2 regions of the Paradevosia tibetensis genome follow, and region 2 is predicted to be linked to the other one. Evidence: predicted binding sites of a transcription regulator. Region 2 holds the regulator's gene; the other holds the start of a gene.

Region 1 (4,290 bases), 1.1 Mb from region 2:
CAGCGCCTGCAACTGCCTCTTCCTGGCTCAGGTTAGTGATTCTGTTCCTAACTCAATACCACCCTCGCTGAATCGGCAAAAGCGAATGCCTTGATAAGGAAGACAAACGAATTGTTTACCCTGTTCATAAACAATCCGGGCAAAGCAAAAACGCCAGGCGAGGATAACGCCCATGCCGATGCGACCCGGACGAAGGTCCGACGCCGCTGCCACAATTCTCCTGATCGACCGAGACCCTGCCGCCGGGCGGGCGATGGCGGCCAACCTGGCGGGATGCCTGCTGGCCGAGCCGGTGATCGAGGAGTGCCGGAACGGACGTGCCGCGGCTGAAAAGCTGCGCGGGCGCGACTACGACATTGTCCTTATGGATCTTTCCAGCCTTGACGACCTGGCGCCCACGACCGAGGAAGCGGTCGCGCGGCTGGCCAAGATCGCCGAAGGCGCGCTGCTGATCGCCCTGTCGGGCGGCGCTTCGGTCTCGGCTGCAGTCGCCGCCATGCGCGCGGGCGCACATGATTTCGTGGCCAAGCCGATCTCCGGGACGGGCTTTGCGGCCCGAATCGGTGAACTCGCCCATCGGCACGGCAAGGCCCGTGCCTTGACCATCGATGCGCGTCCGGGCGCCATTACCGCCGATTTCGCCGGATTCGTGGGTGCATCCACCCAGATGCAATATGTCTACGAGCAGATCGGGCGCATCGCTCCGTCCTCGGCTCCGGTCTTCATCACCGGCGAAAGCGGCACCGGCAAGGAAGTGTGCGCCGAGGCGCTTCATTCCAAGGGCCCGCGCGCCGAGAGGCGTTTCGTCGCCGTCAACTGCGCCGCCATTCCGCGTGACCTGATGGAAACCGAGCTCTTCGGGGCCGCGCGCGGCGCCTATACCGGCTCGGTAGAAGACCGCAAGGGCGCGGCCGAACTGGCCGATGGCGGCACGCTCTTCCTCGACGAGATCGGGGAGATGGACCTTTCGCTCCAGAGCAAGCTGCTGCGTTTCCTGCAGACCGGGGCACTCACCCGCGTTAGCGAAGCCGATACGCGCCAGGTCGACGTGCGCGTCATCTGCGCCACCAATCGCAACCCGATGCAGATGATCACCGAAAAGCGCTTCCGCGAGGACCTTTTCTATCGCCTGCACGTGCTGCCCATCCACCTGCCCCCGCTGCGCCAGCGCCCGGCCGACATCATGGTGCTCGGCCAGCATTTCCTCGCCCGTTTTGCGCGCGAGGAGCACAAGCGATTCTCGGGCTTCTCTCCGGAAGCTGCCGACAGCCTCATCGCCCGCGAGTGGCCCGGCAACGTGCGCCAGCTCCAGAATCTCGTCCGCCGTCTGGTGGTGATGTTCGATGGCGGAGAGATTTCCGCCGAGATGGTGAGCGCCGCCGATATCGAATCGCGCAGCTATTCGCCCACGCCCATCGCCGAACCGGCACCCGCGCCGCGCCGCACGACGGTGCTGCCCATGTGGCAGCAGGAGCAGCGCATCATCGAGGACGCCATTCTCTCGTTCGGCGGCAACATCGCGCTGGCCGCCGCGGCGCTGGAGCTGAGCCCCTCGACCATTTACCGCAAGCGCCAGGCCTGGGCCGAGATGGCGGGAGCCAAAGGGGCCGCCTGAGTGCGGCCAACCCGCTCAAGGCATTGAATTAAATCTCAGGCGACCCGCGCGCCCGCCTTATTTCAGGCGGTTTGGCCTCGCATTTTCCGCGCCAATCCTCGATCAGACGACCAGGGAAACCATGGATTGGACATTGTTCGGCCTCGTGCCGATGATCTTCGGTAGCGCTCCTGTGGCGGATACACCCCGCGGGCTGATCGAGGAGATCTACAAGCCCCTCGTGGCCGGCGAGCACGAGGATATCGAGAAACACTTCTCGCCCCATCTGCAATCGCTCGTGGTGGCCAATCTGCAGGCCAATGCAGTGGACGGGAAAGGCACGCGCATCGATCCGGCAGCGCCCGATTTTGGTGCCTTCAATCCCTTCATCAATGGCGAGACGGGCACGCTCGAGAACCTGGCGGTCTCCGAGCCGGTGATCCAGGACGGCACGGCTGTCGCAATGGTGAGCTTTACCAATGCCAGCAAGCCGACGGTGCTGACCATCTCGATGGTCCAGGACGAGGGCGCCTGGAAGATCGACGACGTCGCTTCGGTCGGAGCCGGCGAGAAATGGCTCTATTCCTGGCTGCTGCAATACGATCCGTTCGGCCAGCAATAGCGCAGGCCCGGACTATCGCCCGGACCCTGTCTGCCCGGACCTACTTGGCCAGCCGCTCCTTGGCCTTCTTGGCCGTGGCGAAGGCCTTGTGCTCTTCGCCCAGCGCGGTGCCGGATTTGAGCACCTTGCCCTCGGCGTCCACGATTTCCCATTTCCACTGCGTGTTGAGACCCGCGCCGCCGGTGCGGCGGAGACGGATGTCGGAATTTTTTGCTTGTTCGCTCATGGCCCCTTATCTCCCATTCGCGGCGCACTGGAAACACCGGTTTCAAGCTCCCGTCACAATCCCGCGACCTTGACTCCCTAAAACCGCCCTCCTATATCCCCGGTCAGCTTGCTAGCACTCTCGATGCTGGAGTGCTAACAGGCTTCAGATTTGCATCACCGTAAGGTCTCAAAAGGAGCGAACATGAGCTTCCGTCCCCTGCACGACCGCGTGGTCGTCCGGCGCGTCGACAGCGAGGAAAAAACCGCTGGCGGCATCATCATCCCCGACACCGCCAAGGAAAAGCCCTCCGAGGGCATCATCGAGTCCGTTGGACCCGGTGCGCGCGACGAAAGCGGCAAGATCGTTGCCCTGGACGTCAAGGCCGGTGACCGCGTGCTCTTCGGCAAGTGGAGCGGCACCGAGGTCAAGATCGACGGCAAGGATCTGTTGATCATGAAGGAATCCGACATCCTGGGCATCATCGGCTAAGGCCGGACCCAGCCGTTCAACGCTTATTTTTGAGGAGCGCCAGACATGGCTGCCAAAGAAGTAAAATTCTCCACCGATGCCCGCGAGCGCATGCTGCGCGGCGTCAACACCCTCGCCAATGCGGTGAAGGTGACCCTCGGCCCCAAGGGTCGTAACGTCGTTATCGAAAAGTCGTTCGGCGCCCCGCGCATCACCAAGGACGGCGTCACCGTCGCCAAGGAAATCGAACTGGAAGACAAGTTCGAGAACCTGGGCGCCCAGCTCCTGCGCTCGGTTGCTTCCAAGACCAACGACATCGCCGGTGACGGCACCACCACGGCCACCGTTCTCGGCCAGGCCATCGTCGTCGAAGGCGTCAAGGCCGTCGCCGCTGGCTTCAACCCGATGGATCTGAAGCGCGGCATCGACATGGCCGTCGAGGAAGTCGTCGGCAGCCTCAAGGCCCAGGCCAAGAAGATCAATTCTTCGGCTGAAGTCGCCCAGGTCGGCACCATCTCGGCCAACGGCGAGTCCTCGATCGGCGACCAGATCGCCGAGGCCATGCAGAAGGTCGGCAACGAGGGTGTGATCACCGTCGAGGAAGCCAAGACCGCCGAGACCGAGCTCGAAGTCGTCGAAGGCATGCAGTTCGACCGCGGGTACCTCTCGCCCTACTTCGTGACCAACACCGAGAAGATGACCGCCGTCCTCGAAGACGCCGTGATCCTTCTCCACGAGAAGAAGCTCTCGAACCTGCAGACCATCCTGCCGCTGCTCGAAGCCGTCGTGCAGTCGCAGCGTCCGCTGCTGATCATCGCCGAAGACATCGAAGGCGAGGCTCTTGCAACTCTCGTCGTCAACCGTCTGCGCGGTGGCCTCAAGGTCGCTGCCGTCAAGGCCCCGGGCTTTGGTGACCGCCGCAAGGCCATGCTCGAAGACATCGCCATCCTCACCGGTGGCCAGGTGATCTCCGAAGATCTCGGCATCAAGCTCGAGAACGTGACCATCGACATGCTCGGCACCGCCAAGCGCGTCGAGATCACCAAGGAAAACACCACGATCGTGGATGGCGCCGGCGCTGCCGAAGACATCCAGGGCCGCGTTGCCCAGATCAAGGCGCAGATCGAGGAAACCACCTCGGACTACGACAAGGAAAAGCTGCAGGAACGCCTGGCCAAGCTCGCCGGCGGTGTTGCGGTGATCAAGGTCGGCGGCGCCACGGAAGTGGAAGTCAAGGAGCGCAAGGATCGCGTCGATGACGCCCTGAACGCTACCCGCGCTGCCGTCGAAGAAGGCATCGTTCCGGGCGGCGGCGTGGCTCTGCTGCGCGCTTCGTCCAACCTCAAGGTCAAGGGTGCCAACGCTGATCAGGACGCCGGCATCGCCATCGTCCGCCGC
Region 2 (4,290 bases):
ATGGCTTTGAAACGCTGGTAGTGGAAGACCTGACCCGCGCCATCGATACCGATGGCTCGCTGGCCCAGGCCTATGCCGAGATGGATAGCGCCGGCGTGCGACGCATCGGGGCAAGCGACATCTAGCCGCCTGCCGGACGGGGCGAATTCCATCGCCCCGGCCAGCTTTCACGACAGGATCAGGCGCTCTTGTCGACGCCGCCTTCGGGGGCCTCGCCGGCATTGACCGGCTTGGCGCCGCCCTTGGCAACGCCCACCATGGCCGGACGCAGCACGCGATCGCCGATGGCGAAGCCCGCCTGCACCACCTGCACCACCGTGCCTTCCGGGCGCGTCGGGTCGGGAACCTCGAACATGGCCTGGTGCTTGTGGGGATCGAACTTCTGGCCTTCCGCCTCGATCGGCTTGACGCCGTGCTTGGCCAGGAGCCGTTGCATCTCGCGCTCGGTCATCTCGATGCCCTCGATGAGGGTCTTGAGCGTGGCGTCGCCCGTCTCGCGCGCTTCGGCCGGCAGGCTCGAGAGCGCGCGGCTGAGCGAATCGGTGGCCGTCAGCATGTCGCGGGCAAAGCCGGCAATGGCATAGGTCCGCGTATCGGCGATCTCGCGTTCGGTGCGTTTGCGCAGGTTTTCCATGTCGGCAACCGTGCGCAGCAGCTTGTCCTTGAGGTCGGCGACTTCCGCCTGCAGCGCCTCGGAGACATCGACTTCAGGCGTCGTGGCCCCAGCGCTCTCGGTCTTGGCCTGTTCGTCCGGCGCGCCGGACGCCGTGTTTTCGTCACTGGTCATTACGATATCCGCATCTGGGTTGATTGGTTGACCCGCATATCGGCCAAGCCCGGGATTTTTTCAACCCTGGCGAGCCTTTCGCGCCATCATGGTGGAGATGACGTTGGCCGTATAGTCCACAACGGGCACGATGCGCGCATAGTTCAATCGCGTCGGCCCGATGACGCCCAGCACGCCCACCACCTTGTCGTTGGCGTCCTTGTAGGGCGAGAGGATCACCGAGGAGCCCGAGAGCGAGAACAGCTTGTTCTCCGAGCCGATGAAGATGCGAACCCCTTGCGCCGTCTCGGCATCTCCGAGCAGCTCGATGAGCCCGTCCTTGCTTTCCAGCTCATCGAAGAGCTGGCGCATGCGCGTCAGGTCGTCCGATTCCATGGTGGCGTTGATGAGGTTGGCGCGCCCGCGCACGATGACGGTGGGCAGCACGGAATCGGAATTGGTCGAGAGCGTCGCCAGGCCTTCCTCGACCAGCTTGCGTGTCAATTCGTCCAGTTCCGACATCTGCTCGGCCCGCTGCTGCTTGAGTGCGGCGCGTGCTTCGCGCAGGGTCCGGCCGACCACGAGGTTGGCGAGGTAATTGCCCGCCTGCGTCAGCGCCGAGGCGGTGAGCCCGGGCGGCAGCGGCACGATGCGGTTCTCGACCTGCCCGTCCTGCCCCACCAGCACCGCCATCGCCCGGAAGGAATCGAGCCGAACGAACTCGATATGCTTGAGCACCATGTCCGACTTGGTGGCGATCACCACCCCTGCCCCATGGCTGAGCCCGGAGAGCAGCTGGCTGGCTTCGGTCAGCAGGTCTTCCAGTCCCCCCGCCTGGGCGCTTCCCTCGATATGCTTGGAGATCTCCTTGCGCTCGCGCTCGTCCACCGCGCCCACTTCGAGCATGGCATCCACGAAGAACCGCAGCCCGAGCTGGGTGGGGGCGCGGCCCGCCGAGGTGTGGGGCGCCGCGATGAGGCCGAGCTCCTCGAGGTCCGCCATCACGTTGCGGACCGAGGCAGGCGAAAGCGACAGGTCCAGCATGCGCGAAAGATTGCGCGACCCCACCGGCTCGCCCGTTTCCAGGTACCGTTCGACCAGTTTCTTGAAGATGTCCTGGCTGCGCGCATTGAGCGCGGTGAGGAATTCTTCGGGGGGCTTGGGCATGCGCGACGACAAAGGGACGTTCCCGCGTTAACGATCTCTCCTCATTTAAGGGCAAAGCCGCGGCCCGCCAAGCCGCTCAACCTTGTGGTTAGGGCCCATGAAGGTTAAGAGGCGGTTAACGATCCAGTTTCCAGGTGATTTGCCATGCGCCCCTCCGGACGCGACTCCAGCGAAATGCGCGCCGTGACCCTCGAGCGCAACGTGGCGCCCAAGGCGGAAGGTTCCTGCCTCGTCGCATTCGGCTCGACCCGCGTACTGGTCACCGCCTCGGTCGAAACCTCCCTGCCTTCCTGGCGGCGTGGCCAGGGCCTGGGCTGGGTCACGGCCGAATACGGCATGCTGCCGCGTGCCACCGGCACCCGTACCCGGCGCGAAGCCACTGCCGGCAAGCAGTCCGGCCGCACCCAGGAAATCCAACGCCTCATCGGGCGCTCGCTGCGCGCCGTGGTCGACATGGCCGCGCTTGGCGAAAACCAGATCACCATCGACTGCGACGTGCTCGAGGCCGATGGCGGCACCCGCACCGCCTCGATCACCGGCGCCTATGTGGCGCTGGCCGATGCCATCGCCTGGATGAGCGAGCGCAAGCTGGTCAAGGCCAACCCGCTGCGCGACACCGTCGCCGCGGTCTCCTGCGGCATCTACCGGGGCACCCCGGTGCTCGACCTCGACTATCTCGAGGACGTGGAAGCCGAGACCGACGCCAATTTCGTCCTCACCGGCTCGGGCAAGTTCGTCGAGATCCAGGGCACGGCCGAGCAGACCCCGTTCAGCCGCCAGGAACTCGACATGCTCATGGGCCTGGCCGAGAAGGGCATTTCCGAACTGACCGTGCTGCAGAAGACGGCGCTGGAGATCTGATGGCTCCCAATATCACCCTCAAGGCCGGCGATCGCCTGGTTGTGGCGACCCACAACGCCGGCAAGCTCGTCGAATTCCGCCAGCTTTTCGAGGGTCTGGGCGTCGATCTGGACCTGGTCTCGGCCGGCGAGCTCGACCTGCCCGAACCGGATGAAACCGGCACCACCTTCGCCGAGAATGCCCGCATCAAGGCCCATGCCGCCGCGCGGAGCTCGGGGTTCATCGCCCTTTCCGACGATTCGGGGCTCTGCGTCGATGCGATCGGGGGCAAGCCGGGCGTCTACACCGCCAACTGGGCGGGCGTGCGTCCCGATGGCGGCCGCGACTTTTCGGTCGGCATGCGCCGGGTCGAAGACGCGCTCCAGGCCGCGGGCGCCTCGACCCCGGCCCAGCGCCATGGCTCGTTCAACGCCACCCTCTGCCTCGCCGCTCCCGACGGGCGCGACGACCTTTATGTCGGAACCGTCGAGGGCACCCTGGTCTGGCCGCCGCGCGGCGATCTCGGCTTCGGGTTCGATCCGGTCTTCATGCCGGAGGGCTACGACATCACGTTCGGCGAGATGCCGAGCGAGGACAAGCATTCATGGTCGCACGGCAAGGCCGGCCTCTCGCACCGCGCCAAGGCGTTCGCCAAGCTCGTGGAGAGCGCCATTGAGCGTGGATAGGTTCAACAACCTCTTCGGGGTCTACATCCACTGGCCGTTCTGCGCGGCCAAGTGCCCCTATTGCGACTTCAACAGCCACGTCCATCGCGGGCCGTTCGACGAGGCCGAATACCTCAAGGCCTATCAGCGCGAGATCGCCGCCACCGCCGCCCGCATTCCCGGGCGCAAGGTGCAGTCGGTGTTCTTCGGCGGCGGCACACCGTCCCTGATGGCCCCGAAAACCGTGGCCGGCATCCTCGACGCCATCGCCGAGCACTGGACGGTAGACGACAAGGTCGAGATCACGCTCGAGGCCAATCCGACGAGCGTCGAGGCCGACCGCTTCCGTGGCTATAAGGCTGCCGGGGTCAATCGCGTTTCCCTGGGCGTCCAGTCGCTGCGCGAAAAGCCGCTGGCCGAACTGGGCCGGCTGCATTCGGTGGACGAGGCCATCGCCGCCGTGCGGCTGGCGCAGTCGATCTTTTCGCGCTCGAGCTTCGATCTCATCTACGCCCGTCCCGGCCAGACCCTCGAGGACTGGGAGGACGAGCTCAAGGAAGCGCTCTGGCTGGCCCAGGGCCATATCTCGCTCTACCAGCTCACCATCGAGCAGGGCACGCGCTATTTCGACCTGCATCGCGCCGGCAAGCTCAAGATGCCGAGCGAAGACCTGTCGGCCGATTTCTACGAACTGACCCAGGACCTGGCGCGCTCGGCCGGCATGCCGGCCTACGAGATCTCCAACCACGCCCGGCCCGGCCAGGAGAGCAAGCACAACCTCACCTATTGGCGCTACGGCGAATATGCCGGCATCGGGCCGGGGGCCCATGGACGCCTCGTCATCAACAACGA

What was found. The regulator HrcA, encoded in region 2, represses chaperone genes, less so after heat shock. The targets are predictions, from matches to a motif close to GTTAGCACTCNCNNNNNGNGAGTGCTAAC.
Region 1: the regulator HrcA is predicted to act here: its motif matches at 2,553-2,581, upstream of FNA67_RS04725 (co-chaperone GroES).

What each region holds. Positions count from the first base shown of each region.
Region 1 is NZ_CP041690.1:972,547-976,836, reverse strand. Features, by position in the region: gene FNA67_RS04745 (EAL domain-containing protein) at 1-12, opposite strand, end outside; gene FNA67_RS04740 (sigma-54 dependent transcriptional regulator) at 173-1,615, shown strand; gene FNA67_RS04735 (YqhG/Tai3 family protein) at 1,737-2,216, shown strand; gene FNA67_RS04730 (hypothetical protein) at 2,257-2,442, opposite strand; gene FNA67_RS04725 (co-chaperone GroES) at 2,626-2,913, shown strand; gene groL (chaperonin GroEL) at 2,959-4,290, shown strand, end outside.
Region 2 is NZ_CP041690.1:4,320,892-4,325,181, forward strand. Features, by position in the region: gene FNA67_RS21230 (nicotinamidase) at 1-125, shown strand, start outside; gene grpE (nucleotide exchange factor GrpE) at 179-787, opposite strand; gene hrcA (heat-inducible transcriptional repressor HrcA) at 848-1,933, opposite strand; gene rph (ribonuclease PH) at 2,078-2,794, shown strand; gene FNA67_RS22080 (non-canonical purine NTP pyrophosphatase) at 2,794-3,459, shown strand; gene hemW (radical SAM family heme chaperone HemW) at 3,446-4,290, shown strand, end outside.